One region of the Streptomyces purpurogeneiscleroticus genome, then DNA from elsewhere that is predicted to be linked to it. Evidence: predicted binding sites of a transcription regulator. Region 1 holds the regulator's gene; the other holds the start of a gene.
The links. The regulator HrcA, encoded in region 1, represses chaperone genes, less so after heat shock. The targets are predictions, from matches to a motif close to TTNGCACTCNGNNNNNCNGAGTGCNAA.

Region 1 (14,505 bases):
TCGCCGACGCGCTGGTGTACGCCAAGCTGCGCGAGGCGTTCGGCGGGCGGCTGCGCGCCGCGGTCTCCGGCTCGGCGGCGCTCGCCCCCGACATCGGGTACTTCTTCGCCGGCGCCGGCATCCACATCCTGGAGGGCTACGGCCTGACCGAGTCCAGCGCGGCCAGCTTCGTGAACCCGGGGGAGGCGTACCGCACCGGCACGGTCGGCAAGCCGCTGCCCGGTACCGAGGTCCGGATCGCCGAGGACGGCGAGATCCTGCTGCGCGGCCCCGGCATCATGCAGGGGTACCACGGGCTGCCGGAGAAGACGGCCGAGGTGCTGGAGTCCGACGGCTGGTTCCACACCGGCGACATCGGCGAGCTGTCCTCGGACGGCTATCTGCGGATCACCGACCGCAAGAAGGACCTGATCAAGACCTCGGGCGGCAAGTACATCGCGCCCGCCGAGGTCGAGGGCCAGTTCAAGGCGGTCTGCCCGTTCGTCTCCAACGTCCTCGTGCACGGCGCCAACCGGAACTTCTGCACGGCGCTGATCGCGCTGGACGAGCCGACCATCCTGACCTGGGCCAAGGAGCACGGCCTGGCGGGCAAGGACTACGCCGCGGTGGTCGCCACCGAGCAGGTCCGCGCGCTGATCGACGGCTACGTCGAGCGGGTCAACGAGGGGCTGCAGCGCTGGCAGCAGATCCGCAAGTTCCGCATTCTGCCCCGTGACCTGGACATCGAGCACGGTGAGGTCACGCCCAGCCTCAAGGTCAAGCGCCCGGTCGTCGAGCGGACCTTCAAGGACCTGCTGGACGACATGTACGCGGGGGCCCGCGAGTCCTGACGCGGCCGCCGGGTCCGTACGGAGGACGTACGGACCCGGGGCCCGGCGGGCTGTCAGAAGCGGCCGTGGCGGAGCGCCCGTACGGTCTCCTCCAGCGCGGCCATCCTGGCGCGCAGTTCGCCGGCCTCGACCTGGTCGCCGGCCGCCAGTGTCTGCTCCATGAGGGCGATGCGGTCCGCCAGCTCGTCGAGGCGGTCCCGGTCCTGCTGCCGCAGCCGGCGCAACTGCCGGTTCTTCTGGTGCAGTTCCAGGAAGACCTTGACCTTGGCGCGCAGTACCCAGGGGTCGAAGGGCTTGGTGAGATAGTCCGCGGCGCCCGTGGAGTAGCCGCGGAAGGCATAGCCGGAGTCGGCGTCCGTGCCGGTCAGGAAGATGATCGGGATGTGTTTCGCCTGGTCCAGCCGTTTGATGTTGCTCGCGGTCTCGAAGCCGTCCATGCCGGGCATCAGGATGTCCAGCAGGACCACCGCGAACTCCTGGCGGAGCAGCGCCTTCATCGCTTCCTCGCCCGACCGTGCGCGGACGAGCGGTTCACCGAGTGAGCGCAGGACGGCTTCCAGCGCGGCGAGGTTCTCCTCCATGTCGTCGACGAGGAGGATGCCCGCCCGGTCGTCGCGGTCGGTGCTGGTGACGTGGATCATGAGTGGCCTCTGAAACGGGAGTGCCCCTACGAATTGCCGGCCCGGCCGGTCTCGTCGTGGTCTGCGTCTGCTGCGTGTCCATGGCTGGTCGGGGTGCCGCCGTCAGGGGCAGAGGCGGGGGCGCGGTACTTGGAGAGCAGATCGACCGCGACGTTCAGCAGCCGGTCCACGTCCAGTGGTTTGGGAAGGTACTCGTTGGCGCCGGTCTCCAGGGATTTTTCGCGGTCGCCCGGCATGGCCTTGGCCGTCAGGATGACGACCGGCAGATCGGCGTACCGGGGGGTGCGGCGGATGGTGCGGATCGTTTCGTACCCGTCCATCTCCGGCATCATGATGTCCATCAGGACGAAGTCGATGCCCGGGTTCTTGCCGAGCATCTCGATGGCCTCCCGGCCGTGCTCGGCGTAGATGACCCGCATACCGACCCGGCTGAGGACGTTCGTCAGCGCGAAGGCGTTGCGGATGTCGTCGTCGACGACCAGCGCCTGGGCGCCCGAGAGCAGTTCACCGGTGGCGCCCTTGGCCCACTGCTCCACATTGGACACGGCGGGCCAGGCGGCCTCCTCCGGAGAGGCGGCGGGCGCGGGGACCGTCGACCGGGCGGTCTCCTCCGAAGGGGTGGCGGGGGCCGCGTCCTCGTCGGTTTCCGCGTCGTCGCCGTCGGGCGGCTGCTCGACGGGCTCCGCCGTACTGTGGCAGCTGACGGGGATGCGGAAGGCGAAGGTGGAGCCGGCGCCGGGCTCGCTCTGTGCGGTGAGTGCACCGCCGAGCAGCCCCGCGATCTCCCGGCTGATGGACAGGCCGAGGCCCGTACCGCCGTACTTCCGGTTGGTTGTGCCGTCCGCCTGCTGGAATGCCTCGAAGATGACCGGCAGTTTCTCGGCCGCGATGCCGATGCCGGTGTCGGTGACGGTGAAGGTGACGGTCTCCTCGTCCTCCCGGTCCACCCGTAGGTCGATCTTGCCCTTGGAGGTGAATTTCAGGGCGTTGGAGAGGAGGTTCCGCAGCACCTGCTTGATCCGCTTCTCGTCGCTGTACAGGTCCTTGGGCACCGTGTCGGTCACCGAGACCTCGAAGGCCAGGCCGCGGTCCAGGGTCAGCGGGCGGAAGGTGTCGTGGACGTAGTTCAGCAGCTTGATCAGCGGTACCCGGGAGGGAAAGACATCCATCCGGCCGGCTTCGATCTTGGACAGGTCGAGGATGTCGTTGATCAGCTGGAGGAGCTCGGAGCCGGAGCGGTGGATCATCGCCGCGCTCTCCACCTCGTGCCGGCTGAGGTGGCCGTGCTCGTTGTCGATGAGCATCTGGGCCAGGATCAGCAGGGAGTTCAGGGGATTGCGCAGCTCGTGCGACATGTTCGCCAGGAACTCCGTCTTGTACCGCGAGGAGCTGGCCAGCAGCGCGGCCTTCTCCTCCAGCGCGGCGTTGGAGCGCTGCAGCTCGGCCTGGCGGCGCTGCAGCTCGCCCGTGCGCTCCTGGAGCTGGCCGGCCAGCCGCTGGGACTCGCTGAGCAGCGACTCCGTACGGGAGTTGGCGACGATGGTGTTGATGGCGACGCCGATGGTGTTCACGAACTGGTCGAAGAAGGCGAGGTGGACGTCGGAGAAGCGGGAGAAGGACGCCAGCTCGATCACGCCGAGGATCCGGTCCTCGAAGAGCACGGGGATGATCACGACGGTGTTCGGGGCCGCCTCGCCGAGCCCGGAGTCGACCTTGATGTAGTCGGACGGCACCTCCTCCACGAGGATGCGCTTCTTCTCGATGGCCGACTGGCGGACCAGGCCGTGGCCGTGCGAGCCGGGAGTGTCGATGCTGGCGTCGTGCGCGGAGCCGTATCCCGCGATGAAGTCCAGGCGCAGCTCGTCGGTCTCGGCACTGGCCAGGAAGAACGCGCCGTACTGCGCGTTCACCAGCGGCGTCAGCTCGCGCAGGATCAGGTCGGCGACCTCGACCAGATCGCGGTGGCCCTGCATCAGGCCCGCCAGCCGGGCGAGGTTGGCGTCCAGCCAGTCCTTGGCGCGGGTGGTCTCGCGGAGGTTGGAGACCATCATGTTGATGTTGTTCTTCAGCTCGTCGACCTCGCCGCGGGCCTCGACCGTGACATTGCGCGTCATGTCGCCGGAGGCCACCGCGCTGGTCACCTCGGCGATCGCCCGGACCTGCGTGGTGAGGTTCGACGCGAGCTCGTTCACGCTGGTCGTCAGGGACTTCCAGGTGCCGTAGACGCCCTCGACACGTGCCTGGCCGCCCAGCTGGCCCTCGCTGCCGACCTCGCGGGCCACCCGGGTCACCTCGGAGGCGAACGAGGACAGCGTGTCCACCATGGTGTTCAGGGTGGTCTTCAGCTCCAGGATCTCGCCGCGCGCGTCCACGTCGATCTTCTGCGACAGGTCGCCCTGGGCGACGGCGGTGGCGACGAGGGCGATGTTGCGTACCTGCGTCGTGAGGTTCGACGCCATGAAGTTGACGTTGTCGGTGAGGTCCTTCCAGACCCCGGACGCGCCGCGCACCTGGGCCCGGCCGCCGAGGTCGCCCTCCGTACCGACCTCACGGGCCACCCGGGTCACCTCGTCGGCGAACGCCCGCAGCTGGTCGACCATGCCGTTGACGGTCTCCTTGACCTCCAGGATCTCGCCGCGCGCGTCCACCGAGATCTTCTTGGACAGGTCGCCGTCGGCGACCGCGGTGGTGACCTGGGCGATGTTGCGCACCTGTGAGGTGAGGTTGGAGGCCATGAAGTTGACGTTGTCGGTGAGGTCCTTCCAGACCCCGGAGACGCCGCGGACCTGGGCCTGGCCGCCGAGGTTGCCTTCCGTACCGACTTCCCTGGCGACCCGGGTGACCTCGTCGGCGAAGGCGGAGAGCTGGTCGACCATCGTGTTGATCGTCGTCTTCAGCTCCAGGACCTCGCCCTTGGCCTCGACCGTGATCTTCCTGCCGAGGTCGCCCTCCTTCACCGCGGTCGCCACGAGGGCGATGTTGCGCACCTGCGTGGTGAGGTTGTCCGCCATGAAGTTGACGCTGTCGGTGAGGTCCTTCCACATCCCCGACACCCCGCGCACCTGCGCGCGGCCGCCCAGCCGCCCGTCCGTACCGACTTCCCGCGCGACCCGGGTCACCTCGTCGGCGAACGCGGAGAGCTGGTCGACCATCGTGTTCACGGTCTCCTTCAGCTCCAGGATCTCGCCGCGCGCGTCGACCGTGATCTTCTGGCTGAGGTCACCGTTGGCCACCGCGGTGGTGACCTGGGCGATGTTGCGTACCTGTGAGGTGAGATTGGAGGCCATGAAGTTGACGTTGTCGGTGAGGTCCTTCCAGACCCCGGAGACGCCCGGCACCTGGGCCCGGCCGCCGAGCCGGCCCTCCGTACCGACCTCCCTGGCGACCCGCGTCACCTCGTCGGCGAAGGCCGAGAGCTGGTCCACCATCGTGTTGACCGTCAGCTTCAGCTCCAGCAGCTCGCCGGTCGCCTCCACCGTCACCTGACGCGTCAGATCGCCGCGCGCCACCGCCGTCGTCACCGCCGCGATGTCCCGCACCTGCGCGGTCAGCCGGGCGGCCATCGTATTGACCGCCTCCGTCACATCCCGCCAACTCCCGGACAGACCGGCGACCTTGGCCCGGCCGCCGAGCCGCCCTTCGTTGCCCGACTCGCGGGCCACCCGTGTGACCTCGCCGGTGAACAGCGACAGCTGGTCGACCATCGAGTTCACCGCGCGGCCCAGCCCGCAGCGGTCGCCGCGCAGCCTGCGGTGCCCGTCGTGCAGCTCCACGCGCTGGGTCAGGTCGCCGCCCGCCACCGCGTTCAGCACCTGCGTCGCCTGGGCGGCCGGGACCACCAGCGCCTCGATGATGTCGTTGGTCGCGAGCACCGAGGAAGCCCACGTGCCCGAGCCGGGACTGGCTGCCATCCGCTCGTCCAGGCGGCCCTGCCGGATCAGCTCGGAGCGCAGCCGCACCAGCTCGTCGGCGTGGTGCTTCGCCCGCAGGACGATGTCGTTGAAGGCCCCGTGCAGATCGGCGAGGATGCCGTCGTACGCCACGGGGAGCCTTGTGCGGAAGTCACCGGAGGACATCGACGCGAGTGCGGTGAGCAGCGGCTTGAGATCAGCCGCCCGCACCCAGTCGGTCCCCGTCTCCCGCGTGTCGCGGGGCGCTGCGGAATCCACCGACATAGTGACCCACTTCAGTAACTCGGCGCGAATGGGTGAGCTCAGTCTGTCACTCTGGCGATGGCGCATTCGGCGCGATTGCGGAACTGCTCGGGAGTGCTCAATGAGGACGACAACTCCGTCGGAAACCGACGTGGTGCGCAGGCGGGCCACGGCCCGGCCCGGCGCCGTCCCCGCCCAGGAAAGCGGTCCGCCCGCCGACGGCCCCTCCGCCGAGGGAACACAACCCGCCGACGGTGCATACGGAACCGACGGTTTCCGCGCCGTCGGACTGCCCGGTGCCCCCATCGCCGCCGGCGCCGCCCGGCAGTTCGTCCGCACGACGCTCGCCGACTGGATCACCCGCGGGCTGCCCGGCACCGAGTACCTCACCGCGCGCGTCACCGACGAGGCCGAACTGCTCGTCAGCGAGCTGGTCACCAACGCCGTCGTGCACGCCGGCACCGCCGTCGAGCTGCTGTGCCGGCTGGACGAGGACGGCCCGCAGACCGCCGTGACCGTGGAGGTCTCCGACCACCACCCGACCCGCCCGGTGCGCGGCCGCCACGACGCCGTGACGGCCGAGGGCGCGGGCCGTGGCCTGCAACTGGTCGGCGCGCTCGCCGACTCCTGGGGCATCACGTACCGGCGCACCGTGAAGACCGTGTGGTTCCGGGTGACCGCGGACGCGCCGGAGGCGGTGTACGGACCGCCGGTGGAGATCTTCCACGCGGACCGCAGCACGCCGGGCGGGCCGCCGGCCACCGAGCTGATGCCGCCGGGGCCGCAGCGGGCCGCGCTGCGCCGCTGCGAGGTGGAGCGGCTCCACCACGGCGCGCTGTCCTTCCTCGCCGAGGCGTCCGACCTGCTCAGCGGGCAGCTGGACGCGGACCAGGTGGCCGCGCTGGTCGCGCAGCTGATCGTGCCGCGGATGGCCGACTGGTGCGCGGTGTGGCTGGACGACGGCGGGGAGTTCGGCGCGCCCCGGCTGGCCCGCGTCTGGCACGCCACGGAGTCCCGCATCGACGGGCTGCGCGAGCTGCTGGAGAAGGACCCGCCGGTACTGACCGGACGCGGCGGCGACGGCCACCCCACCGGCGCGGGCCCCTGGCCGTGGCCCGGCGAGCCCAGTGGGTTCGGCCCCGGCGGCGCGGCGCTGGCCTGCCCGCTGATCTCCGGCGTGCGCCGGCACGGCACGATCCTGATAGGCCGGGCCGGACTGCTCCGCTTCCCCGACGAGGTCGTCTCGCTCATCGAGGACCTGGCGGGGAGGGTGGCCCGGGCCATCGCCACCGCGGACGCCTACAGCCGTCAGGAACGCATCAGCCGGGTGCTGCAGCGCCGGCTGCTGCCCGGCCGCCGCCCCGACGTGCCGGGCGTGGCCTCCGCCGTGGTGTACGAGCCGCGCGAGGGCGCCTGGGCGGGCGGCGACTTCTGGGACCTCTTCCAGGCGGGCGAGGGCCGCTGGTGCTTCATGCTCGGCGACGTCTGCGGCAGCGGCCCGGAGGCGGCGGCCGTCACCGGCCTGGCCCGCCCGGTGCTGCGGCTGCTGGCCCGCGAGGGGTACGGCGTCCGCGACGTACTGGACCGGCTGAACCGCACGGTCGCGCGGGAGGCCGCCGACTCCGTCGCCGCGGTGGCCGCTGCGGTGGTCGAGGCCGGCTCCGAGGCGGAGTTGCAGCCCGGCTACCGGGAGGAGAGCGAGCAGGCCCGCTTCCTCTCCCTCCTGTACGGGGAGATCGTCCCGTACGCGGACGGCTCCGGCGGCGCCCGCTGCACGCTGGCCAGCGCCGGGCACCCGCTGCCGCTGGTGCTCGGCACGGACGGCACGGTGCGGGCGGTCGCCGCGCCCCAGATGCTGCTCGGCGTCATGGAGGAGACCGAGTACGAGAGCGAGTCCTTCGACCTCGCGCCCGGCGAGACGCTGCTGTGCGTGACCGACGGCGTGACCGAGCGCCGCTCGGGCGACCGGCTCTTCGACGACGAGGACGGCCTCGCGCACGCCTTCGCCGAGTGCGCGGGGCTGGGCGCCGAGGGCGTCGCCGAGCACCTGAGGGGCCGCGTGCACGCCTTCGGGGCGACGCCGCCGGACGACGACCTGGCGCTGCTGGTGCTGCAGGCGGTACTGGGCCCGTAGCCGGGCGGCGGAAGGGATCACTCCCCGCGTGCCGGACAATGGCGGTATGCCTTCTGCACTCCCCGACGGTGAGCCCATGCCCGAGGACGGGGCGCTGCCCGCCTCCGCCCTGGACGGAGCGGGCGAGCGGCCCCTCGGGTTCTACCTGCACGTGCCGTACTGCGCGACGCGCTGCGGGTACTGCGACTTCAACACCTACACCGCCACCGAGCTGCGCGGCTCCGGCGGGGTGCTCGCCTCCCGCGAGAACTACGCCGACACCCTCGTCGAGGAGATCCGGCTCGCCCGCAAGGTCATGGGCGACGACCCGCGCCGCGTCGAGACGGTCTTCGTGGGCGGCGGCACGCCCACGCTGCTGCCCGCCGCCGACCTCTCCCGCATGCTCGCGGCCATCCGCGACGAATTCGGCTTCACACCGGACGCGGAGATCACCACGGAGGCGAACCCGGAGTCCGTCGACCCGCGCTACCTCTCCGAGCTGCGCTCCGGCGGCTTCAACCGCGTCTCCTTCGGCATGCAGAGCGCCCGGCAGCACGTGCTGAAGATCCTCGACCGTACGCACACCCCCGGGCGCCCCGAGGCATGCGTCGCCGAGGCCCGCGCCGCCGGCTTCGACCACGTCAACCTCGACCTGATCTACGGCACGCCCGGCGAGACCGACGACGACTGGCGCGCCTCCCTGGACGCGGCGGTCGGCGCGGGCCCCGACCACGTCTCCGCGTACGCGCTGATCGTCGAGGAGGGCACCCAGCTCGCCCGCCGCATCCGCCGCGGCGAGGTCCCGATGACCGACGACGACGAGCACGCCGACCGCTACCTCATCGCCGAGGACACCCTCACCGCCGCGGGCTTCACCTGGTACGAGGTCTCCAACTGGGCCACCACGGAGGCGGCCCGCTGCCGCCACAACGAGCTGTACTGGACCGGCGCCGACTGGTGGGGCGCGGGCCCCGGCGCCCACAGCCACATCGGCGGCGTCCGCTGGTGGAACGCGAAGCACCCGGGCGCGTACGCACAGGCCCTGACCGACGGCCGCTCCCCGGGCGCGGGCCGCGAACTCCTCTCCGAGGAGGACCGCCGCGTCGAACGCATCCTCCTGGAGCTGCGACTGGCGGCGGGCTGCCCGCTGGACCTGCTGCGCCCGGCCGGGCTGGCGGCGGCCGAGAAGGCACTCGCGGACGGCCTGCTGGACCCCGGACCGTACGAGTCCGGGCGGGCGGTCCTGACGCTGCGCGGCCGCTTGCTCGCCGACGCCGTGGTGCGCGACCTGGTCGATTAGGCGGGCGGTGCCGTAACGAAATCGATCAGTTCCTCCACCCGCCCCAGCAGCGCCGGCTCCAGGTCCTTGTACGAGTGGACCGAGCCGAGGATGCGCTGCCACGCGGCGCCCGTGTTCTCCGGCCAGCGCAGGGCCCGGCAGATGCCGGTCTTCCAGTCCTGGCCGTGGGGGACGGACGGCCACGCGGGGATGCCCACCGACGACGGCTTCACGGCCTCCCAGATGTCGATGTAGGGGTGGCCGACGATCAGGACGTTCGCGTCCGTGACCGAGGCCGCGATGCGGGACTCCTTGGAGCCGGGCACCAGGTGGTCGACGAGGACGCCGAGGCGGGCGTCGGGGCCGGGGGAGAAGGAGCGGACGATCGCGGGGAGGTCGTCGATGCCTTCGAGGTACTCGACGACGACGCCTTCGATGCGCAGGTCGTCGCCCCAGACGCGTTCGACCAGCTCGGCGTCGTGGCGGCCCTCCACGTAGATGCGCCCGGCGCGGGCGACGCGGGCGCGGGCGCCGGGGACGGCGAGGGAGCCGGAGGCGGTACGGCGCGGGCCCTGGGGGTGGGCGGACGCGGCGGAGGGGCGTACGAGGGTGACGACCTTGCCTTCGAGCAGGAAGCCGCGGGGCGTCATCGGGAAGACACGCTGCTTGCCGAAGCGGTCCTCCAGGGTGACGGTCGGGCCCTCGGCGGTCTTCTCGCAGCGGATCACGGCACCGCAGTAACCCGTGGTGACCTCCTCGACAACGAGGTCCGGCTCGGCGGGGACCTCGGGCGCGGGGCGCTGCTTCTTCCAAGGAGGGGTGAGGTCGGGCCCGTACTGTCTGCTGCGCATTCGACAGACGATATGCGGGGAGCGGGGCGCCCGTGGGGGCTATTCGGGCGACACGCCGAAGCGGCGGGCCAGCTCGTCGCGCTGGGTGCGGACGAAGCGGGCATCCACGACGGCGCCGTGGCCGGGGACGTAGCGGGCGTCCTCGCCGCCGAGGGAGAGGAGCCGGTCCAGCGCGGCCGGCCAGCAGGCGGGGAGCGCGTCGGGGCCGGCCTGCGGCTCGCCCGACTCCTCGACCAGATCGCCGCAGAACACCACCTCGGGCCCGCCCGCACCACCCTGCACGCACACCGCCAGGTCGTGCGCGCTGTGCCCCGGACCGACGTTCGCCAGCAGGACGTGGCGGTCGCCCAGGTCCAGGGTGCGTTCCCCGCAGACCGCGTGCTGCGGGACCACCAGGGTGTCCACCGCGTCGGCCGCCGCGTCCGGGTCGGCCCCGTGCCGTACCGCGTCGGAGAGCAGCGCCTCCGGCTCGCGGCGCAGCAGCTCGGCCATGCCGGTCGCCCCGAAGACCGTCACACCCGCGAACGCCGCCGTGCCCAGTACATGATCGAAGTGCGGGTGGGTGAGGGCGATGTGGGACACCTCACGGCCCAGTACGCCGCGCACCTGGCGGCGCAGCTCGGCGCCCTCGGCCAGCCCGGACCCGGTGTCGACCAGGAGGACGCCGGCGGTCCCGGCCACGACGCCGACCGTGGCGTCCCAGTGCGGCAGCCGGCGCCGGGCGACCCCGTCGGCGAGCCGCTCCCACCCTGCCTCTTCCCAACTCGTGCGCATACCGCGACGCTAGCCCGTATCACCCGAAAATGCGCGCGGCCGACCGGCTGACCTGGGCGTATCCCGGGGACATGGAGCAGCCGCGGCGCGATACGGTGGCCCGCCGGGCCGCGCGCCGCGGTGCCCGGCCTTGCCCTGGCCGTGCTACCCGGCCGTACACTGGTCAGGGTTTGGCACTCGGACCGGTCGAGTGCCAGGGACAGCCGGTCGGGCCCCGGCCGGACAGGCGGCCGCAGCGGCCCAGGGGAGAGCGCGGGACTGGAGGTGTGCGCGATGCTCAGCGAACGCAGACTCGAAGTGCTGCGTGCCATCGTCCAGGACTACGTGGGCACCGAGGAGCCGGTCGGCTCCAAGGCGCTCACGGAGCGCCATCGGCTCGGCGTCTCGCCGGCCACGGTCCGCAACGACATGGCGGTGCTGGAGGAGGAGGGCTTCATCGCCCAGCCTCATACGAGCGCCGGACGCATCCCCACCGACAAGGGCTACCGCCTCTTCGTCGACAAGCTGGCGGCCGTCAAGCCGCTCTCCGGCCCCGAGCGCCGGGCGATCCACAGCTTCCTCGACAGCGCGGTGGACCTCGACGACGTCGTGGCCCGTACGGTACGGCTGCTCGCGCAGCTGACCCGGCAGGTCGCGGTGGTCCAGTACCCCTCGCTGACCCGGTCCACCGTCCGGCACGTCGAGCTGCTGTCGCTGGCCCCGGCCCGGCTGATGCTCGTCCTGATCACGGACACCGGACGGGTCGAGCAGCGCATGATCGACTGCCCGGCGCCGTTCGGCGAAACGTCCCTGGCGGACCTGCGGGCCCGGCTCAACAGCAGGGTCGTGGGGCGCCGGTTCACCGATGTGCCGCAACTGGTGCAGGACCTCCCCGAGTCCTTCGAAGCGGAGGACCGCGGCACGGTCTCGACAGTGCTGTCGGTGTTGCTGGAGACTCTGGTGGAGGAGACCGAAGAGCGGCTGATGATCGGCGGTACCGCCAATCTCACGCGCTTCGGACATGATTTCCCGCTGACGATCCGGCCGGTGCTGGAGGCACTCGAGGAGCAGGTCGTGCTCCTCAAGCTGCTGGGAGAGGCCAAGGATTCGAGCATGACCGTGCGCATCGGGCACGAGAACGCTCATGAGGGCCTCACTTCCACATCGGTCGTCGCAGTCGGCTACGGTTCGGGCGACGAGGCAGTCGCCAAACTCGGCGTGGTCGGACCGACCCGCATGGACTACCCCGGAACGATGGGAGCGGTACGCGCAGTGGCACGTTACGTCGGACAGATCCTGGCGGAGTCGTAAGTGGCCACGGACTATTACGCGGTCCTCGGTGTCAGCCGCGACGCCTCGCAGGACCAGATCAAGAAGGCTTTCCGGCGGCTGGCGCGCGAGCTGCACCCGGACGTGAACCCGGATCCCAAGACCCAGGAGCGGTTCAAGGAGATCAACGCCGCTTACGAGGTGCTGTCGGACCCGCAGAAGAAGCAGGTCTACGACCTCGGCGGCGACCCGATGTCCCAGGGCGGCGGTGCCGGCGGGGCCGGCTTCGGCGCGGGCTTCGGCAACTTCTCCGACATCATGGACGCGTTCTTCGGCACGGCGTCGCAGCGCGGACCGCGCTCGCGCACCCGCCGCGGCCAGGACGCCATGATCCGGCTGGACGTGGAGCTGCACGAGGCCGCGTTCGGCACGACCAAGGACATCCAGGTCGACACCGCCATCGTGTGTACGACCTGTACGGGCGAGGGCGCCGCGCCCGGCACCTCCGCGCAGACCTGTGACATGTGCCGCGGCCGCGGTGAGGTCTCGCAGGTCACCCGGTCCTTCCTGGGCCAGGTCATGACCTCGCGGCCGTGCCCGCAGTGCCAGGGCTTCGGCACGGTCGTGCCGACCCCGTGCCCCGAGTGCGCGGGCGACGGCCGCATCCGGTCCCGCCGCACGCTCACGGTCAAGATCCCGGCCGGTGTCGACAACGGCACCCGCATCCAGCTCGCGGGCGAGGGCGAGGTCGGCCCCGGCGGCGGCCCGGCCGGCGACCTGTACGTCGAGATCCACGAGGTCGCGCACCCGGTCTTCCAGCGGCGCGGCGACGACCTGCACTGCACGGTCACGATCCCGATGACCGCGGCGGCGCTGGGCACGAAGTGCCCGCTGGAGACGCTGGACGGGGTACGGGACGTCGACATCCGGCCCGGCACCCAGTCCGGCCAGTCCATCCCGCTGCACGGCTGCGGCATCACGCACCTGCGCGGCGGCGGCCGCGGCGACCTGGTCGTCCATGTCGAGGTCCAGACTCCGAGCAAGCTCGACCCGGAGCAGGAGGAGCTGCTGCGCCGGCTCGCCAAGCTCCGCGGCGAGGAGCGCCCGACGGGCCAGTTCCAGCCGGGCCAGCAGGGACTGTTCTCGCGCCTCAAAGATGCCTTCAACGGACGATGAGGCAGGAGGGCGGGGCCGTCCTTACGGATGGTGAACCGCTCCGGAATATGTGTGTAAGTGGCACGGTCGCCCCGATTCAAGGGGCGGCCGTGACGCGTGACACGATGTGGGCATGCCCACCGCGCTGACCGATCTGTGCCGCCACCCGATCGTGCAGGCCCCCATGGCGGGCGGCGCCTCGAGTCCCGAGCTGGCCGCCGCCGTCAGTGCGGCCGGCGGCCTGGGATTCCTCGCGGCCGGATACAAGACGGCCGACGGCATGTACCAGGAGATCAAGCAGGTACGCGGGCTGACCGACCGCCCCTTCGGCGTGAACCTCTTCATGCCGCAGCCGGAGCTCGCCGACGCCGCCGCCGTCGAGGTCTACCGCGAACAGCTCGCGGGCGAGGCCACCTGGTACGAGACCGAGCTCGGCGACACCGCGGGCTCTGCCGACGACGGGTACGACGCCAAGCTCGCCATCCTGCGCGAGGACCCCGTGCCGGTGGTCTCCTTCACCTTCGGCTGCCCCGACCGCAAGATCCTGCAGGCCCTCGACAGGGTCGGCACGTACACCGTCGTCACCGTCACCACGGCCGCCGAGGCGCGGGCCGCGCAGGAGGCGGGCGCCGACGCCGTGTGCGTCCAGGGCATAGAGGCCGGCGGCCACCAGGGCACGCACCGCGACGACCCGCAGAGCGACGGCACCGGCGCGGGCGTCGGCCTGCTCACGCTGATCGCCGAGGTCCGCGAGGCCGTCCGGCTGCCGGTGATCGCCGCGGGCGGGCTGATGCGCGGCGCGCAGATCGCCGCCGCACTGGCCGCGGGCGCGGCAGCCGCCCAGCTCGGCACGGCCTTCCTGGCCTGCCCCGAGTCCGGCGCCCACCCGCTGCACAAGCGGGCGCTGACCGACCCCCTGTTCACCCGTACGGAGCTGACCCGGGCGTTCTCCGGTCGTCCGGCCCGCGGGCTGGCGAACCGTTTCCTGCGCGAGCACGGCCCGTACGCACCGGCCGCCTACCCGGCCGTCCACTACCTCACCTCCCCGGTACGCAAGGCCGCCGCCAAGGCCGGCGACCCGCAGGCCATGAACCTGTGGGCGGGCCAGGGCCACCGGCTGGCCCGGCAGCTGCCCGCGGCCGAGCTGACGGAGGTACTGGTGGCCGAACTGGCCGCCGCACGCGACCTGTTGAACCCCTCCGGCGCCGCCGGACCCGGACCCCTCGGGAGTGCCTCGTGACCGCCCCGGTCTTCCTCGTCGACTCGCTGGCCGGCGCCGCGCCGGGCGCGACCCTGACCCTGGACGGCCCGGAAGGGCGGCACGCGGTGTCGGTGCGGCGGCTGCGCGCCGGCGAGGAGATCGTGCTGACGGACGGCGCGGGCACCGGCGCGTACGGGACGGTCGCCGCGGTCGAGGGCAAGGACCGCCTCGACGTCGCGGTGACGGAGGTACGGACCGA
Region 2 (14,505 bases), on a different contig from region 1:
GCAGCAGAACTACACGGTCCTGCTGCCGATCCTCGCCATGGCGGGCGCGGGCCAGGTGGGCGCGGCCATCGCCGTCTACCTCCGCCTCCCCCGCAACGGCTCGATCCGTACGACCATCAAGTCGGCCCTCCCCGCCGGCTTCCTCGGCGTCGGCGAGCCCCTGATCTACGGCGTCTCGCTCCCCCTCGGCCGCCCCTTCATCACCGCCTGCGTCGGCGGCGCGTTCGGCGGCGCATTCGTCGGCCTCTTCAACCAGCTCGGCACGGCCGTCGGCTCCACCGCCATCGGCCCCTCCGGCTGGGCCCTCTTCCCCCTCCTCAAGGGCAACCACGACCTGGCCGCCACCGCCCTCATCTACGCCATCGGCCTCCTGGCCGGCTACCTCGTCGGCTTCCTGGCCACCTACTTCTTCGGCTTCAGCAAACAAATGCTGACCGATCTGAACGCCGACGCCAACGCTGCGCGCTCCCCGGTGGCCGGCGGCACGGGGACCGGCTCGGCCGCCGCCGGCGGCGGCCCCTCCACGGCGAAGGAGCCCGCGTCCGTCTGACCCGGCAGCCACGACAGCGACGACAGCCGTGGAAACGCCCGAGGGCGGCACCCCGTGATGGGGTGCCGCCCTCGGTTCGTACAGCGATGAACAGCTGATCCGTTCCCGGGAGGGGGGATCAGAAGTCCATGTCACCGCCCGGCATGCCGCCCGGGGCGCCGCCCGCGGCGGCCTTCTCCGGCTTGTCGGCGATGACGGCCTCGGTGGTGAGGAAGAGCGCCGCGATGGAGGCGGCGTTCTGCAGCGCGGAGCGGGTGACCTTGGCGGGGTCGATGATGCCCTCGGCGATCATGTCGACGTACTCGCCGGTCGCGGCGTTCAGGCCGTGGCCGACGGCCAGGTTGCGCACCTTCTCCACCACGACGCCGCCCTCGAGGCCGCCGTTGACGGAGATCTGCTTCAGCGGGGCCTCCAGGGCCAGCTTCACAGCGGCGGCACCGGTGGCCTCGTCGCCCTCGAGCTCGAGCTTCTCGAAGACCGAGGAAGCCTGCAGCAGGGCGACGCCACCGCCGGCGACGATGCCCTCCTCGACGGCCGCCTTCGCGTTGCGAACGGCGTCCTCGATGCGGTGCTTGCGCTCCTTGAGCTCGACCTCGGTCGCGGCACCGGCCTTGATGACCGCAACACCGCCGGCGAGCTTCGCCAGGCGCTCCTGCAGCTTCTCGCGGTCGTAGTCCGAGTCGCTGTTCTCGATCTCGGCGCGGATCTGGTTGACGCGGCCCTGAACCTGCTCGCTGTCACCGGCACCGTCGACGATGGTGGTCTCGTCCTTGGTGATGACGACCTTGCGGGCGCGGCCCAGGAGGTCCAGACCGGCGTTCTCGAGCTTGAGGCCGACCTCCTCGGAGATGACGGTGCCACCGGTGAGGATGGCGATGTCGCCGAGCATGGCCTTGCGGCGGTCACCGAAGCCCGGGGCCTTCACGGCGACGGACTTGAAGGTGCCACGGATCTTGTTGACGACCAGGGTCGACAGGGCCTCGCCCTCGACGTCCTCCGCGATGATCAGCAGCGGCTTGCCCGACTGCATGACCTTCTCCAGCAGCGGAAGGAGGTCCTTCACGTTGGAGATCTTGGAGTTGACGATCAGGATGTACGGGTCGTCGAGCGACGCCTCCATACGCTCCATGTCGGTGGCGAAGTACGCCGAGATGTAGCCCTTGTCGAAGCGCATACCCTCGGTGAGCTCGAGCTCCAGACCGAAGGTCTGGGACTCCTCGACGGTGATGACGCCTTCCTTGCCGACCTTGTCCATGGCCTCGGCGATGAGCTCACCGATCTGGGTGTCGGCGGCGGAGATGGAGGCGGTGGAGGCGATCTGCTCCTTGGTCTCCACGTCCTTCGCCTGCTCCAGCAGGGCGGCGGAGACGGCCTCGACGGCGCGCTCGATGCCGCGCTTCAGGGCCATCGGGTTGGCGCCGGCCGCGACGTTGCGCAGGCCCTCGCGGACCAGGGCCTGGGCCAGGACGGTCGCGGTCGTCGTGCCGTCACCGGCGACGTCGTCCGTCTTCTTCGCGACCTCCTTGACCAGCTCGGCGCCGATCTTCTCGTACGGGTCCTCGAGCTCGATCTCCTTGGCGATGGAGACACCATCGTTGGTGATCGTGGGGGCGCCCCACTTCTTCTCAAGGACGACGTTGCGGCCCTTGGGGCCAAGGGTGACCTTGACGGCGTCGGCGAGCTGGTTCATCCCGCGCTCGAGACCGCGCCGTGCCTCCTCGTCGAACGCGATGATCTTGGCCATGTGAAGTGGTCCTCCCGGACAGGGGTGGAAACGCAGTGGACCGCGCTGGTGCCCGCGACGGACGGCCTGCAGCCCAGTGGTTCCCTGCCCCACCGGGCCGCGGGCCTCACCGGCCCGATCCGAAGTTCTGTCACTCTCACCTTCAGAGTGCTAACGCAATGATTAGCACTCGACCCCCTCGAGTGCAAGCGCCTCAGCCCAGGCTGCGGGATCGTGCGGCAGCACCGCAAGGGCCCGGGCCAGCGCACACCCGTGCACACGGGCGGGCGCGCACCCGTACACACGAGCCGGCGCGCCCCCGTGCACAACAGAAGGCCCGCGCCCCCTCAAGGGGGCACGGGCCTCCGTACGCTGCAGTCGGTCGGCGCTCAGCCGGCCACGCGAACCATGTCCGCCTGCGGCCCCTTCTGGCCCTGCGAGATCTCGAACTCGACCCGCTGACCTTCCTCAAGGGTGCGGTAGCCGTCCATCTGGATCGCGCTGTAGTGGACGAAAACATCCGCACCACCGTCGACCGCGATGAAGCCGTACCCCTTCTCCGCGTTGAACCACTTGACGGTGCCCTGAGCCATTCCTAACTCCCCTATTGCTGGCCCTTGCGCAGGACCGCACTCCGCGGACCCGGGTCAGACCTCACCCCCAAGGAGGGTGTGCGCCGGAACGCGTCGACCGCCGCTGAATGTATCTGCACCAATGCCCAGCGCAACAGGTCAATCGGACGAGAATTCTGCCCACGACCATTCGCCGATTTGCGGCGAAGTCTAAATAATTCAGGGCAAGCCGGGCCGGGCATAGCTCATCAACGCGACAAAATGCGCACACACTTTGGGCACATCTTGTCGCGTTCTCATATGCGTGGGGCACGCGCGCGAAGAGGATTCACCTCAACTGTATCGCCTTTAACGACATGGAATCGCCCCGTCCGCTTTTGCTGCGGACGGGGCGATTCCGGGAGGCATATGCGGGCACCCACGAGACGATGCACAGGGGGCGCACACAGGGCGCACTAAAGGCGTGCGCAGGCGGCGACGGACTTCAGCAGCCGCCGGCCACCGCGGGGATGATCGAGACGCCCGCGCCGTCCGGCGTCGGGGTCTCCAGGCCCTGCTCGAAGCGCACGTCGTCGTCGTTGACGTAGACGTTCACGAAGCGGCGCAGCTTGCCCTGGTCGTCCAGGACGCGGGCCGAGATGCCGTTGTGGTTCTTCTCCAGGTCCGCGATGACCTCGGAGAGGGTCGCGCCCTCGGCGGCGACCTCGGCCTGGCCGCCGGTGTAGGTGCGGAGGATGGTGGGGATGCGGACGCTGACGCTCATGGGGTTCTTCTACCTTCCAGGTTCCGGGAAAACGAGTACATGGGCTCCGCGGCGCGGCGGAGCTGGGAGGCGGCGCGGGCCCGCCGAACGGGCCCGCCGGAACCCCCTACTTGTCGAGACCGGCCTCGCGGAACGCGTCCAGGCTCGGGCGGATGGTCGCGGTCGGGCCGGTGGTCGGCGCCACGGCGTCCAGCGTCTTCAGGCCGTCACCGGTGTTGAGGACGACGAGGGACTTCGCCGGGTCGATCTGCCCGTTCTCGATGAGCTTCTTGGTGACGCCGACGGTCACGCCGCCCGCGGTCTCCGCGAAGATGCCCTCCGTACGGGCCAGCAGCTTGATCGCGTCCACGACCTGCTCGTCGTTGACGTCCTCGACCGCGCCGCCGGTGCGCCGGGCGATGTCCAGCACGTACGGGCCGTCGGCCGGGTTGCCGATGGCCAGCGACTTGGCGATGGTGTTCGGCTTCTGCGGGCGTACGACGTCGTGGCCGGCCTTGAAGGCGGTGGACACCGGCGAGCAGCCCTCGGCCTGGGCGCCGAAGATCTTGTACGGCTTGTCCTCGACGAGGCCGAGCGCGATGAGCTCCTTGAGCCCCTTGTCGATCTTCGTGAGCTGCGAGCCCGAGGCGATCGGGATGACCAGCTGGTCCGGGAGCTCCCAGCCGAGCTGCTCACAGATCTCGTACGCGAGCGTCTTGGAGCCCTCGCCGTAGTACGGGCGGAGGTTGACGTTCACGAAGCCCCAGCCCTCGCCCAGCGGGTCGCCGATGAGCTCGGAGCAGAAGCGGTTGACGTCGTCGTAGTTGCCCTCGATGCCGACCAGGTCGCCGCCGTACACCGCGGCCATGACGACCTTGCCGGCCTCCAGGTCGTGCGGGATGAACACGCAGGAGCGGAAGCCCGCCCGGCGCGCCGCGGCGCCGACCGCACCGGCCAGGTTGCCGGTGGAGGAGCAGGACAGGGTGGTGAAGCCGAAGGCGCGGGCGGCCTCGACGGCGATCGCCACGACGCGGTCCTTGAAGGAGTGCGTCGGGTTGCCGGAGTCGTCCTTCACGTACAGGCCGCCGGTGACGCCCAGCTCGGCGGCGAGGCGGTCGGCCTGGACCAGCTTGGTGAAGCCCGGGTTGAGGTTGGGCTTGTCGGCCACGTCGGCGGGGACGGGCAGCAGCGGCGCGTAGCGCCAGATGTTGTTCGGACCGGCCTCGATCTGCTTCTTCAAGCCCTCGGGGTCGCCGCTCGGCAGGTCGTATGCCACTTCGAGCGGCCCGAAACATTCCTGGCACGCGAAGATCGGGCCGAGCGGGAAGCGCGTACCGCACTCGCGGCAGGACAGCGCGGCGGCGGGACCGAGGGAGACGGTGGAGGTGGTTTCTGCAGCTTGCACAGCCATGGAGGCGAGGCCCTTTCTCCTCATCTTCCTCGCGGCGCATCTCGCCGCGAGACGGATTTGGCACCTTCCCTAGCCGGGAGCCTCGCGCGGCGGACTTCAGTGTCCTGGCGGCAAGACCGGCTGGAGGGTTGCCGGGGCTTCAACGGGCCGTATCCCTCTGCCCCTCTGGATGAGCGGTATGGCCTGCGTTCGAAACACAGGCGTTTGTTCAGCGGTGACCCCGGCATGCGGTGGTCATCCGCGTTGTTCAAGACTGTAACCGAAGGCGTGCACGGTTGAGATAGTCGTCCGATGCGCGAGATGGATCACTTTAGGGAGACGGATACGTGCTGGAAGAGGTGGAGCGCTGGCTGGCCGGCCGCTCCTGGTCTGCCGCCGACCGACCGCTCGACCAGCTGCTGGCCGCGAAGAGCCGCACCGGGCAGACGGTCAGCGTAGTGCTGCCCGCGCTCGACGAGGAGGCCACGGTCGGCACGATCGTGGAGATCATCCGTCGCGATCTGATGTCCGCGGCGGCGCCCCTGGTCGACGAGCTGGTCGTGGTGGACTCCGGCTCCACCGACCGCACCGCCGAGGTCGCGGCCGCCGCGGGCGCCCGGGTCGTGCACCGCGACGCGATCCTGCCGCGGCTGGCGACGGTGCCCGGCAAGGGCGAGGTGCTGTGGCGCTCGCTGCTGGCCACCGGCGGCGACATCGTCTGCTTCGTCGACGCCGACCTGCGCGAGTTCTCCGCCGCCTTCGTCTCCGGGATCGTCGGGCCGCTGCTCACCGACCCCGAGGTGCAGTTCGTGAAGGCGATGTACGACCGGCCGCTCGGCGAGGGCGCCGGCGGCCCGAAGGCGGGCCAGGGGGGACGGGTCACCGAGCTGGTGGCCCGCCCGCTGCTCAATCTGCACTGGCCGCAGCTGGCCGGCTTCGTCCAGCCGCTGGGCGGCGAATACGCGGCCCGCCGGTCGCTGCTGGAGCGGCTGCCCTTCCCCGTCGGGTACGGCGTCGAGCTGGGCCTGCTGGTCGACGCGCTGCACACGGTCGGCCTGGACGCGCTGGCGCAGGTGGACGTGGGCGTGCGCAAGCACCGGCACCAGGACGGGCAGGCGCTCGGCCGGATGGCCGCGGCGATCTACCGCACCGCCCAGCTCCGGCTGGCACGCGGGCACCTCGTACGGCCCCGGCTCACCCAGTTCGACCGCGGCGAGGAGGGCGGGTTCGTCCCGCGGACGACCGACGTGGACACCGAGGAGCGGCCGCCGATGCGCGGCATACCGGAGTACGCGGAGCGGCGCGCGGCATGAGGACGGGGCGGCCGCACGTTTGAGCGGATCTGTCGCGGGTTAGGTCATCGGCATGGTCTCCTCCAGCTCAGGTGCCCAGGTTCTCGTCGCGTCCAACCGCGGTCCGGTCTCCTACGCCTTGGGCGAGGACGGCACGCTGACCTCCCGGCGCGGCGGTGGCGGTCTGGTCTCCGGCCTGTCGGCCATCGGCCCGGACGCCGGGGCGGTGTGGGTGTGCGCCGCGCTCGGCGACGGCGACCGCGAGGCGGCCCGGCGGGCCGCCGCCGGCGACGGGCTGCTGGACCCCGGCGACACCGGCGGACAGTCCGTCCGGATGCTGGACATCGCGCCCGAGGTCTTCGCCGACGCGTACAACGGCGTCGCCAACTCCGTGCTGTGGTTCGTCCACCACCTGCTCTACCAGACGCCGCTGGAGCCCGCGTTCGACGCGGATTTCCGCAGCCAGTGGGCGTCGTACGAGGCGTACAACGCCGCCTTCGCCGACGCGCTCGCCGAGGCCGCGGCGCCCGGCGCGGCCGTCCTCGTGCAGGACTACCACCTCACGCTGGTCCCGGGGCTGCTCCGCGAGCGCCGCCCCGACCTGCGCATCGGCCACTTCTCGCACACCCCCTGGGCGCCGCCGGACTACTTCCGGCTGCTGCCGGACGACGTGGCGGCCGAGGTGCTGCGCGGCATCCTGGGCGGCGACCGGGCAGCATTCCTGACCCACCGCTGGGCCGCGGCGTTCGCGGAGTGCTGCGCCGTGGTGCTGGGCGCCGAGGTCGCCAGAGACGGGGACGCGGGGCTGCGCGTCACGTACGAGGGCCGGACCACCCGGCTCGGGGTGCACGGCCTGGGCGCCGACGCGGACTTCCTGCGCGAGCGCTCCCGGCAGCCGGACGTCGACGAGCGGCTGGCGGACCTGCGCGGGCAGATCGGCACCGGAGAGGACGGCGCGCCGCGGAAGACGATCGTCCGGGTGGACCGTACGGAGCTGTCGAAGAACATCGTGCGCGGCCTCCAGGCGTACCGGCGGCTGCTGACCGACCGGCCCGAGTGGCGCGGCCGGGTGGTGCACATAGCGTTCGCCTACCCCTCGCGGCAGGACCTGGCGGTGTACCGGCAGTACACCGAGGAGGTCGGGCGGCTGGCGGAAGAGATCAACGACGAGTTCGGCACGGACGGCTGGCTGCCGGTCGTGCTGCACGTCAAGGACGACTTCGCGCGCTCCCTGGCCGCCTACCGGCTCGCCGACGTCGCGCTGGTCAACCCGATCCGCGACGGCATGAATCTGGTCGCGAAGGAGGTGCCGGTGGTGTCCGAGGCGGGCTGCGCGCTGGTGCTCTCCCGGGAGGCCGGGGCCTGCGCGGAGCTGGCGGAGGACGCGCTGGTGGTCAATCCGTACGACATCGGGGGCACGGCCGAGGCGCTGCACGCGGCGCTGACCATGCCGCTCGATGAGCGGGCCGAGCGCGCCAAGCGGTTGGCGGCGGCGGCGACGGCGCTGCCGCCGGCGCAGTGGTTCCTGGAGCAGCTTCGGGCGCTGCGGGGCTGAGCCGGCCGGGTTCCGGGGTGCCCCGGGCGGTGGGCTTTCCGGCTGTCCCGCCGTTGTGGCTGGTCGCGCAGTTCCCCGCGCCCCTGGGGCTGCGCCCCTGCGGGGCGCGCCCTCAGGCGTGCGTCGCGATCGCTTCTGCCAGCCTCGTCAGCAGTTCGACGACGCCCTGTGGGCCCGGTACCACCAGGTCCGCGCGGTCCGCCAGTTCCTCGGCGCCCTCGCCCGCCGTCGCCGAGCTGCACACCAGTACTCCGGGCAGGCCCTCGGCGCGGAGCGCGTCGACGGCGGCGTAGGCGGCCAGGTCCCCGAGGTCGTCGCCCGCGTAGAGAACCGCACCGGCCTCCACCTCGCGTACGTACGAGGTGAGCGCGACGCCCTTGTCGACGCCGGGCGGGCGCAGCTCCAGGACGAAACGGCCCGGCTCGACGATCAGGCCGTGCCGCTCGGCGAGCGCGGCCAGCGGCGCGCGCAGCGCCTCGAAGGTGCCCTGCGGGTCGGCGGTGCGGCGGGTGTGCACGGCGACGGCCCGGCCACCCTTGGTCTCGATCGCGGCCTCGATCGTGGCCTCGATCTCGGCGTCGGCCGGCCCGTCCTGCCAGGCGCCTGAGTCCGCCAGCAGGCCCGGCAGCTCGGCGGTCGCCGCGGCGACGCCCGGCGGCGGCGCGGGCGCCTCGATCCGGCCGGTGGCGGCCTCCCAGCGCTCCGCGCCGTAGTGGCCGAGGACGACGAGGTGGTCCAGGCCGTCCGCGTCGGCGAAGCCGCCGAGCCGGACGGCCGTCTCCGCCGGACGGCCGGTGATCACTACGACGGCGCGCAGCAGCGGGGCGAGGCGTGTGAGCGCTTGGACCACGCCGGGGTGCGCGCGGGCCTGCTCGGGGTCGGGGACGATGCCGGCGAGGGTGCCGTCGAAGTCGAGCGCGACGACGGTGTCGGCCGGCCGGGCGAGAAAGCCGGCCAGGCCCGCACGGCCCGCTTCGGTCATCGGCTGCGCGAGGAGGTTCTCGGGGCTGCCCATGGGGCCGAGCCTATCGGTGGGGCGGGGCGTACGGAGGTCGTACGACGATCTCCAAGACGGCCGTCAGCGACGGGCCCGCCGCTGCTCCCGCACCCGGCGCAGGCGATTCACCGTCACCGGGTCGTGGGCCAGGGCCCGCGGGTCGTCCAGGAGGGCGTTGAGCAACTGGTAGTAGCGGGTCGGCGAGATGCCGAGCCGCTCCCGTATGGCGCGCTCCTTGGCGCCGGGCCCGGACCAGGAGCGGCGCTCCACGGCGAGCACGGCCTCGTCACGCGCTGACAGCCGCTCGGACGGCGATTCGGGGACCACACGACCACGATAGCCCCGCGGTACGACATCCCTACTGATCACCCGGCCGGGCGCCCCGCACCCGCCGGGCGTCACCGCGTCGCGCTGTCCGCCTCGTCCGCGGTGTTCTGGATGTCGGTGAGCACCGATGCGGGGTCGCCGTTCTTGCCGACCGCGTCGCCCATCTTGGCCTTGATGGTCTTGCTGACCAGCGGCCAGGAGGTCTTGTCGGCGGGGTAGAACTCCGCTTCCGGCAGCTGCTTCAGGAAGCCGTGCAGCTTCTTGTACTTGTCGTCGGCGAGCATGTTCTGGGAGGCGGAGACGGTGACCGGCAGCAGGCCGTAATCGCCGGAGAACCGCATGACGTTGTCCTCGTTGTAGACGAAATCGAGGAACTTGCCGATCTCGGCGCGGTGCCCGTTCTGCTTGAAGCCCATCATCCAGTCGGCGACGCCCATGGTGGACTTGGCCGGGCCGGTGATGCCGGGGAGGGCAACGGTGCCGTAGTCGACGCCCTTGGACTTGGCCTGCTGCATCAGCGTGGGGTGGCCGTTGAGCATGCCGACCTGGCCGCTCGCGAAGGCGTTGAAGCCGTCCTGCCGGTTGAGCTTCGCGGGGTCGGTGCCGGTCAGGCCCGGGGTGACAAGGTTGTCCTTGACCCACTTGAACGTGCGGATGTTCTGCCGCGAGTCGATCGTGTACTTGCCGATGGAGTCGGTGTAGCCGCCGTCCCCGCTCAGCATCCAGATCATGGTCTCGGCCTGGGTCTCCTCGGGGCCGAGCGGCAGCGCGAAGGGGGTCTTGACGCCCGCGGCCTTCAGGAGCTGCGCGTCCTGCTTGATGTCGGACCAGGTCTTGGGCGGGCTCGCGATGCCGGCCTGCTCGAAGAGCTTCTTGTTGTAGAAGAGGCGGCGCGTGCTGGCCCCGAAGGGCATGCCGTACTGGACGCGGTGGTACTCCCCCGCCTCCGCGAGGCCGGGCGTGAAGTCCGCCTGGGTGCTGATGGAGAGCAGGTCGTCGGCGCTGTAGAGCTTGCCCTCGGCGGCGTAGTCGGCGTAGGCGCCGATCTGGGCCATGTCGGGGGCGTTGCCGGCCTCGACCCGCTTCTCGACCTCCTTGTCGACGTCCTTCCAGCTGTAGACGTCGACGTCGACCTTGATGTGCGGGTGCTTGGCCTCGAACGCCTCGACCACGTCGTGCCAGTAGTGCTTGCTGGAGTTGGCGGCGCCGTCGCCGTAGTCGGCGGCGACCAGCTTCAGGGTGACGTCGTCGGCGCCCACGGGGCCGCCGGAGCAGGAGGCCAGTGTCAGCGTCATGGCTGTCGCGATACCCGCCGCCGCCAGGCTCTTGTAGCGTCGCTGTCCTGCCATTGCTGCCCTGTTCCGCCCTTTGAGTCCAGATGTGCCGTACGTTCCGGGACGCGCCGCGGCGGCGGGGATCACCCCCCGTCGGGCGCATGAGCTGCGAGTCTGCCCCGCACACCCTCACAAGGTCTACACCAAATGAGGTCTCCGTTTCGCATCAGCGAACCGGAACGCGGGCCTCCTCCGGACGGCCTCCCGGCCACCCCGCGCCCACGCCGCGCCCGGCGCCCGCCGGCTCCGGGTGCGCGACCTGCCGCCCAACTCCCTGTGTACGGCGCATGAACCGGCCCTCCGCCCCGGCACACCGACACCGAGCCCGTAGTGGACTAGACCTCTCGGCGCTTCTCGCGGGAGACTGTGCCGCGTGAGACATGTCATCGCGCTCGATGTGGGCGGCACCGGGATCAAGGCCGCGCTCGTCGGTACGGAGGCGCCGTCCTCCGCAGGGACGCCCGCCCGGCCGCCCGTCCTGCTGCACGAGGCGCGCCGCCCCACCGGACGCGAGCGCGGCCCCGAGGCGGTGGTCGGGACGATCCTCGACTTCGCCGCCGAGCTGCGCGACCTGGGTGCGCAGCGGTACGGCGCTCCCGCGGCGGCAGCCGGCGTCGCCGTCCCCGGCATCATCGACGAGGCCGGCGGCACCGCCGTGTACGCCGCCAACCTCGGCTGGCGGGACGTCCCGCTGCGCGCCCTCCTCTCGGAGCGGCTCGGCGGCGTCCCCGTGGCGCTCGGCCACGACGTGCGCACCGGCGGGCTCGCCGAGGGCCGGATCGGCGCGGGCAAGGGCGCCGACCGGTTCGTCTTCCTGCCGCTGGGCACCGGCATCGCGGCCGCCATCGGCATCGGCGGCCGGATCGAAGCCGGGGCGCACGGCAGCGCGGGCGAGATCGGGCACATCGTCGTACGCCCCCAGGGCGCGCCGTGCGGCTGCGGCCAGCGCGGCTGCCTGGAGACGCTGGCCTCCGCCGCCGCCGTCGGCCGGGCCTGGGCCGCCGCCTGCGGTGACCCGGACGCCACGGCGGCGGACGCCGCCAAAGCGGTCGAGTCCGGCGACCCGCGCGCCGTGGCCGTCTGGCAGGAGGCCGTCGACGCGCTCGCGGACGGCCTGGTCACCTGCCTCACGCTGCTCGATCCGCGGACCCTGATCATCGGCGGCGGGCTCGCCGAGGCGGGCGACACGCTGTTCGTGCCTCTGCGGGAGGCGGTCCGGCGGCGGGTTACCTTCCAGCCGCTCCCCTCGATCGTTCCCGCGGCGCTCGGGGACGCCGCCGGCTGCCTGGGCGCAGGACTGCTGGCCCGGGATCTTCTCTCCACGGAGGTAACTGCCTGATGGCGGACCGAACCATCCTCAGCGGCGCCCGGGTGGCGCTGCCCGCGGGCGTCGTCGACGGCCTCACCCTCACGGTCGACGGGCACCGGCTCGCCGTGGGCCCCGCGGCCGGCGGCACCACCGTCGACCTGTCCGGCCACCTGATCGTCCCCGGCTTCGTGGACATGCACGTGCACGGCGGGGGCGGCGGCTCGTTCTCCTCCGCCGACCCCGAGGAGTGCCTCAAGGTCGCCGGCACCCACCGCCGCCACGGCACCACCTCCATGGCCGCCTCCACCGTCACCGGCGACCTGGCCGACCTGGCCCGGCAGGCCGCCGTCCTCTCCGAACTGGTCGAGCAGGGCGAGCTGGCCGGCATCCACTTCGAGGGCCCGTTCATCTCGGCCCACCGCTGCGGCGCCCACCAGCCCGAACTGCTGCGCGACCCGGACCCGGCGGACGTCCGCAAGCTGGTCGACGCGGCCCGCGGCACGGCGAAGATGATGACCCTCGCCCCCGAACTGCCCGGCGGCCTGGACTCCGTACGCCTGCTGGCCGAGTCCGGCGTCATCGCGGCCATCGGCCACACCGACTCCTCGTACGACGCGACGCGCCAGGCCATCGACGCGGGCGCCACCGTCGCCACGCACCTCTTCAACGCCATGCCGGGCCTGAACCACCGCACCCCCGGCCCGATCGCCGCGCTCCTGGAGGACGAGCGGATCACCGTCGAGCTGATCAACGACGGCACCCATCTGCACCCGTCCGTGCTGCAGCTGGCGTTCCGTCACGCGGGCGCGGAGCGGGTCGCGTTCATCACCGACGCGATGGGCGCGGCCGGCATGAGCGACGGCATGTACCCGCTCGGCCCGATGGAGGTCGAGGTCAAGGACGGCGTTGCGCGCATCCACGGCGGCCCCACGGCCGGCTCGATCGCGGGCTCCACGCTCACCCTGGACCTCGCCTTCAAGCGGGCCGTCACGATCGACGGCATCGGCATCGAGGCAGCAGTACAGGCCCTGTCCGGCAACCCGGCCCGGCTGCTGGGCATCGACGACCGCACCGGCTCCATCGAGCCCGGCAAGGACGCCGACCTCGTCGTACTGAACGCGTCGTACGACCTGGTGGGCGTCATGCGCAGGGGCGAGTGGGTGGTACGGCCACCGCAGGCGGGGTAAGGAAGCAGGAGCGGACGGTCCGGGCGGCGCCCGCCCGGGCTGGGCCGATTGGTCCGCATCCGCGGCCCGGGCGGCACCTGCGCTCTGTGCCAACTGCCGTCGCCGATGGCATGATCGCTCGCGCACTCGTCCGTACCCGGCCGTAGACCACGGCCGTCCGACCACTGCGCGGGAGGGGGAACCATGATCCTCACGGTCACGCTGAACGCCGCACTCGACATCACCTACCGGGTACCGCGGCTCCGCCCGCGCGGCACCAACCGGGTGACCGAGGTGTCCGAACGCCCCGGCGGCAAGGGCCTGAACGTTGCCCGGGTGCTCGCCGCCCTGGGCCATGACACCGTCGCCACCGGATTCGCCGGCGGCGGCACCGGCGACGCGCTGCGCGCCATGCTCGCCCAGGAGACCGGCGTCACCGACGCGCTGGTACCGATCGCCGGCGCCACCCGGCGCACCATCGCCGTCGTGGACACCGCCGACGGCGACACGACCCAGCTCAACGAGCCGGGCCCGACCGTCTCCCCCGCCGAGTGGGAAGCCTTCCTCACCCGGTACCGCGAACTCCTCGACGGCGCCCAGGCGGTGGCCCTGTGCGGCAGCCTGCCGTCCGGCGTGCCCGTGGACGTGTACGCGCGCCTCACCCGTACGGCCCGCGCGGCCGGCGTCCCCGTCCTCCTCGACACCAGCGGCGAGCCGCTGCGCCGCGGCCTCGCGGCACGGCCCGACCTCGCCAAGCCCAACGCCGCCGAGCTGGCGTCGCTGACCGGGCACAACGAGCCGCTGCGGGCGGCGCGGGACGCGCGCCGCCGGGGCGCGCACACGGTCGCGGCCTCGCTCGGCGCGGACGGCATGCTCGCGGTGACCGCGGACGGCTCCTGGCAGGCCGCGCCGCCGCAGCGGATTGCGGGCAACCCCACGGGAGCGGGCGACTCGGCGGTGGCCGGGCTGCTGTCCGGCCTGGTGGAGGAGCTCTCCTGGCCGGACCGGCTGACCCGCGCGGTGGCCCTGTCGGCCGCGACGGTACGGGCCCAGACCGCGGGCGAATTCGACCGCGCCACGTACGAGGACCTGCTGGGGCGGGTCGCCGTGACGGAAGGGCCGGCCGCGGCCTGAGGCGGCGCGGGCCCCGGCCGGCGGTCCCGGCCGGCGGCCCCGCTACGGCTTGGTGACCTGGCCCGCCTTCAGCCACACCTGGTCAAGGTTGAAGTCGCACTTGTTCCCCTGCTCGCAGGAGATCTTGACCGTGTTGGTGCCCTTGGTGAGCTCGACCCAGGCGAAGGTGCGGGTCCAGCCCTTCGCCCAGTCGCCCTCCTGGGCCCCGGCGAAGTTCTTCATGTTGAGCTTGGAGTCGCGGGCCTTGCCGTTGATCGACAGAGTCGCGTCGGCGTCCTTGCCCGGGACGCCGTACCCGACGAAGACGGTGTACTGGCCGTCCTTCGGCGCATCCAGCTTCCAGGTGGCGGCGGCACCCGGCGTGTTCATGCCGGTGACGTACAGACCGCCGGCCGAGCGCGCCCCCGGAATGGC

Region 2: the regulator HrcA is predicted to act here: its motif matches at 2,457-2,483, upstream of groL (chaperonin GroEL).

Annotation. Positions count from the first base shown of each region.
Region 1 is NZ_NHSG01000406.1:2,667-17,171, reverse strand. Features, by position in the region: gene CCS38_RS29950 (AMP-dependent synthetase/ligase) at 1-830, shown strand, start outside; gene CCS38_RS29945 (response regulator) at 884-1,471, opposite strand; gene CCS38_RS29940 (HAMP domain-containing protein) at 1,498-5,646, opposite strand; gene CCS38_RS29935 (SpoIIE family protein phosphatase) at 5,747-7,759, shown strand; gene hemW (radical SAM family heme chaperone HemW) at 7,806-9,038, shown strand; gene CCS38_RS29925 (DUF3097 domain-containing protein) at 9,035-9,868, opposite strand; gene CCS38_RS29920 (MBL fold metallo-hydrolase) at 9,908-10,642, opposite strand; gene hrcA (heat-inducible transcriptional repressor HrcA) at 10,916-11,932, shown strand; gene dnaJ (molecular chaperone DnaJ) at 11,933-13,066, shown strand; gene CCS38_RS29905 (nitronate monooxygenase) at 13,179-14,285, shown strand; gene CCS38_RS29900 (16S rRNA (uracil(1498)-N(3))-methyltransferase) at 14,282-14,505, shown strand, end outside.
Region 2 is NZ_NHSG01000174.1:6,086-20,590, reverse strand. Features, by position in the region: partial or broken gene CCS38_RS10665 (PTS transporter subunit EIIC) at 1-550, shown strand, start outside; gene groL (chaperonin GroEL) at 669-2,294, opposite strand; gene CCS38_RS10655 (cold-shock protein) at 2,663-2,866, opposite strand; gene CCS38_RS10650 (MoaD/ThiS family protein) at 3,330-3,608, opposite strand; gene thrC (threonine synthase) at 3,715-4,998, opposite strand; SAM riboswitch class I at 5,016-5,174, opposite strand; gene CCS38_RS10640 (glucosyl-3-phosphoglycerate synthase) at 5,325-6,290, shown strand; gene CCS38_RS10635 (alpha,alpha-trehalose-phosphate synthase (UDP-forming)) at 6,343-7,824, shown strand; gene CCS38_RS10630 (trehalose-phosphatase) at 7,937-8,839, opposite strand; gene CCS38_RS10625 (DUF3263 domain-containing protein) at 8,903-9,148, opposite strand; gene CCS38_RS10620 (extracellular solute-binding protein) at 9,220-10,497, opposite strand; gene CCS38_RS10615 (ROK family protein) at 10,856-11,821, shown strand; gene nagA (N-acetylglucosamine-6-phosphate deacetylase) at 11,821-12,978, shown strand; gene pfkB (1-phosphofructokinase) at 13,162-14,091, shown strand; gene CCS38_RS10600 (carbohydrate-binding protein) at 14,134-14,505, opposite strand, start outside.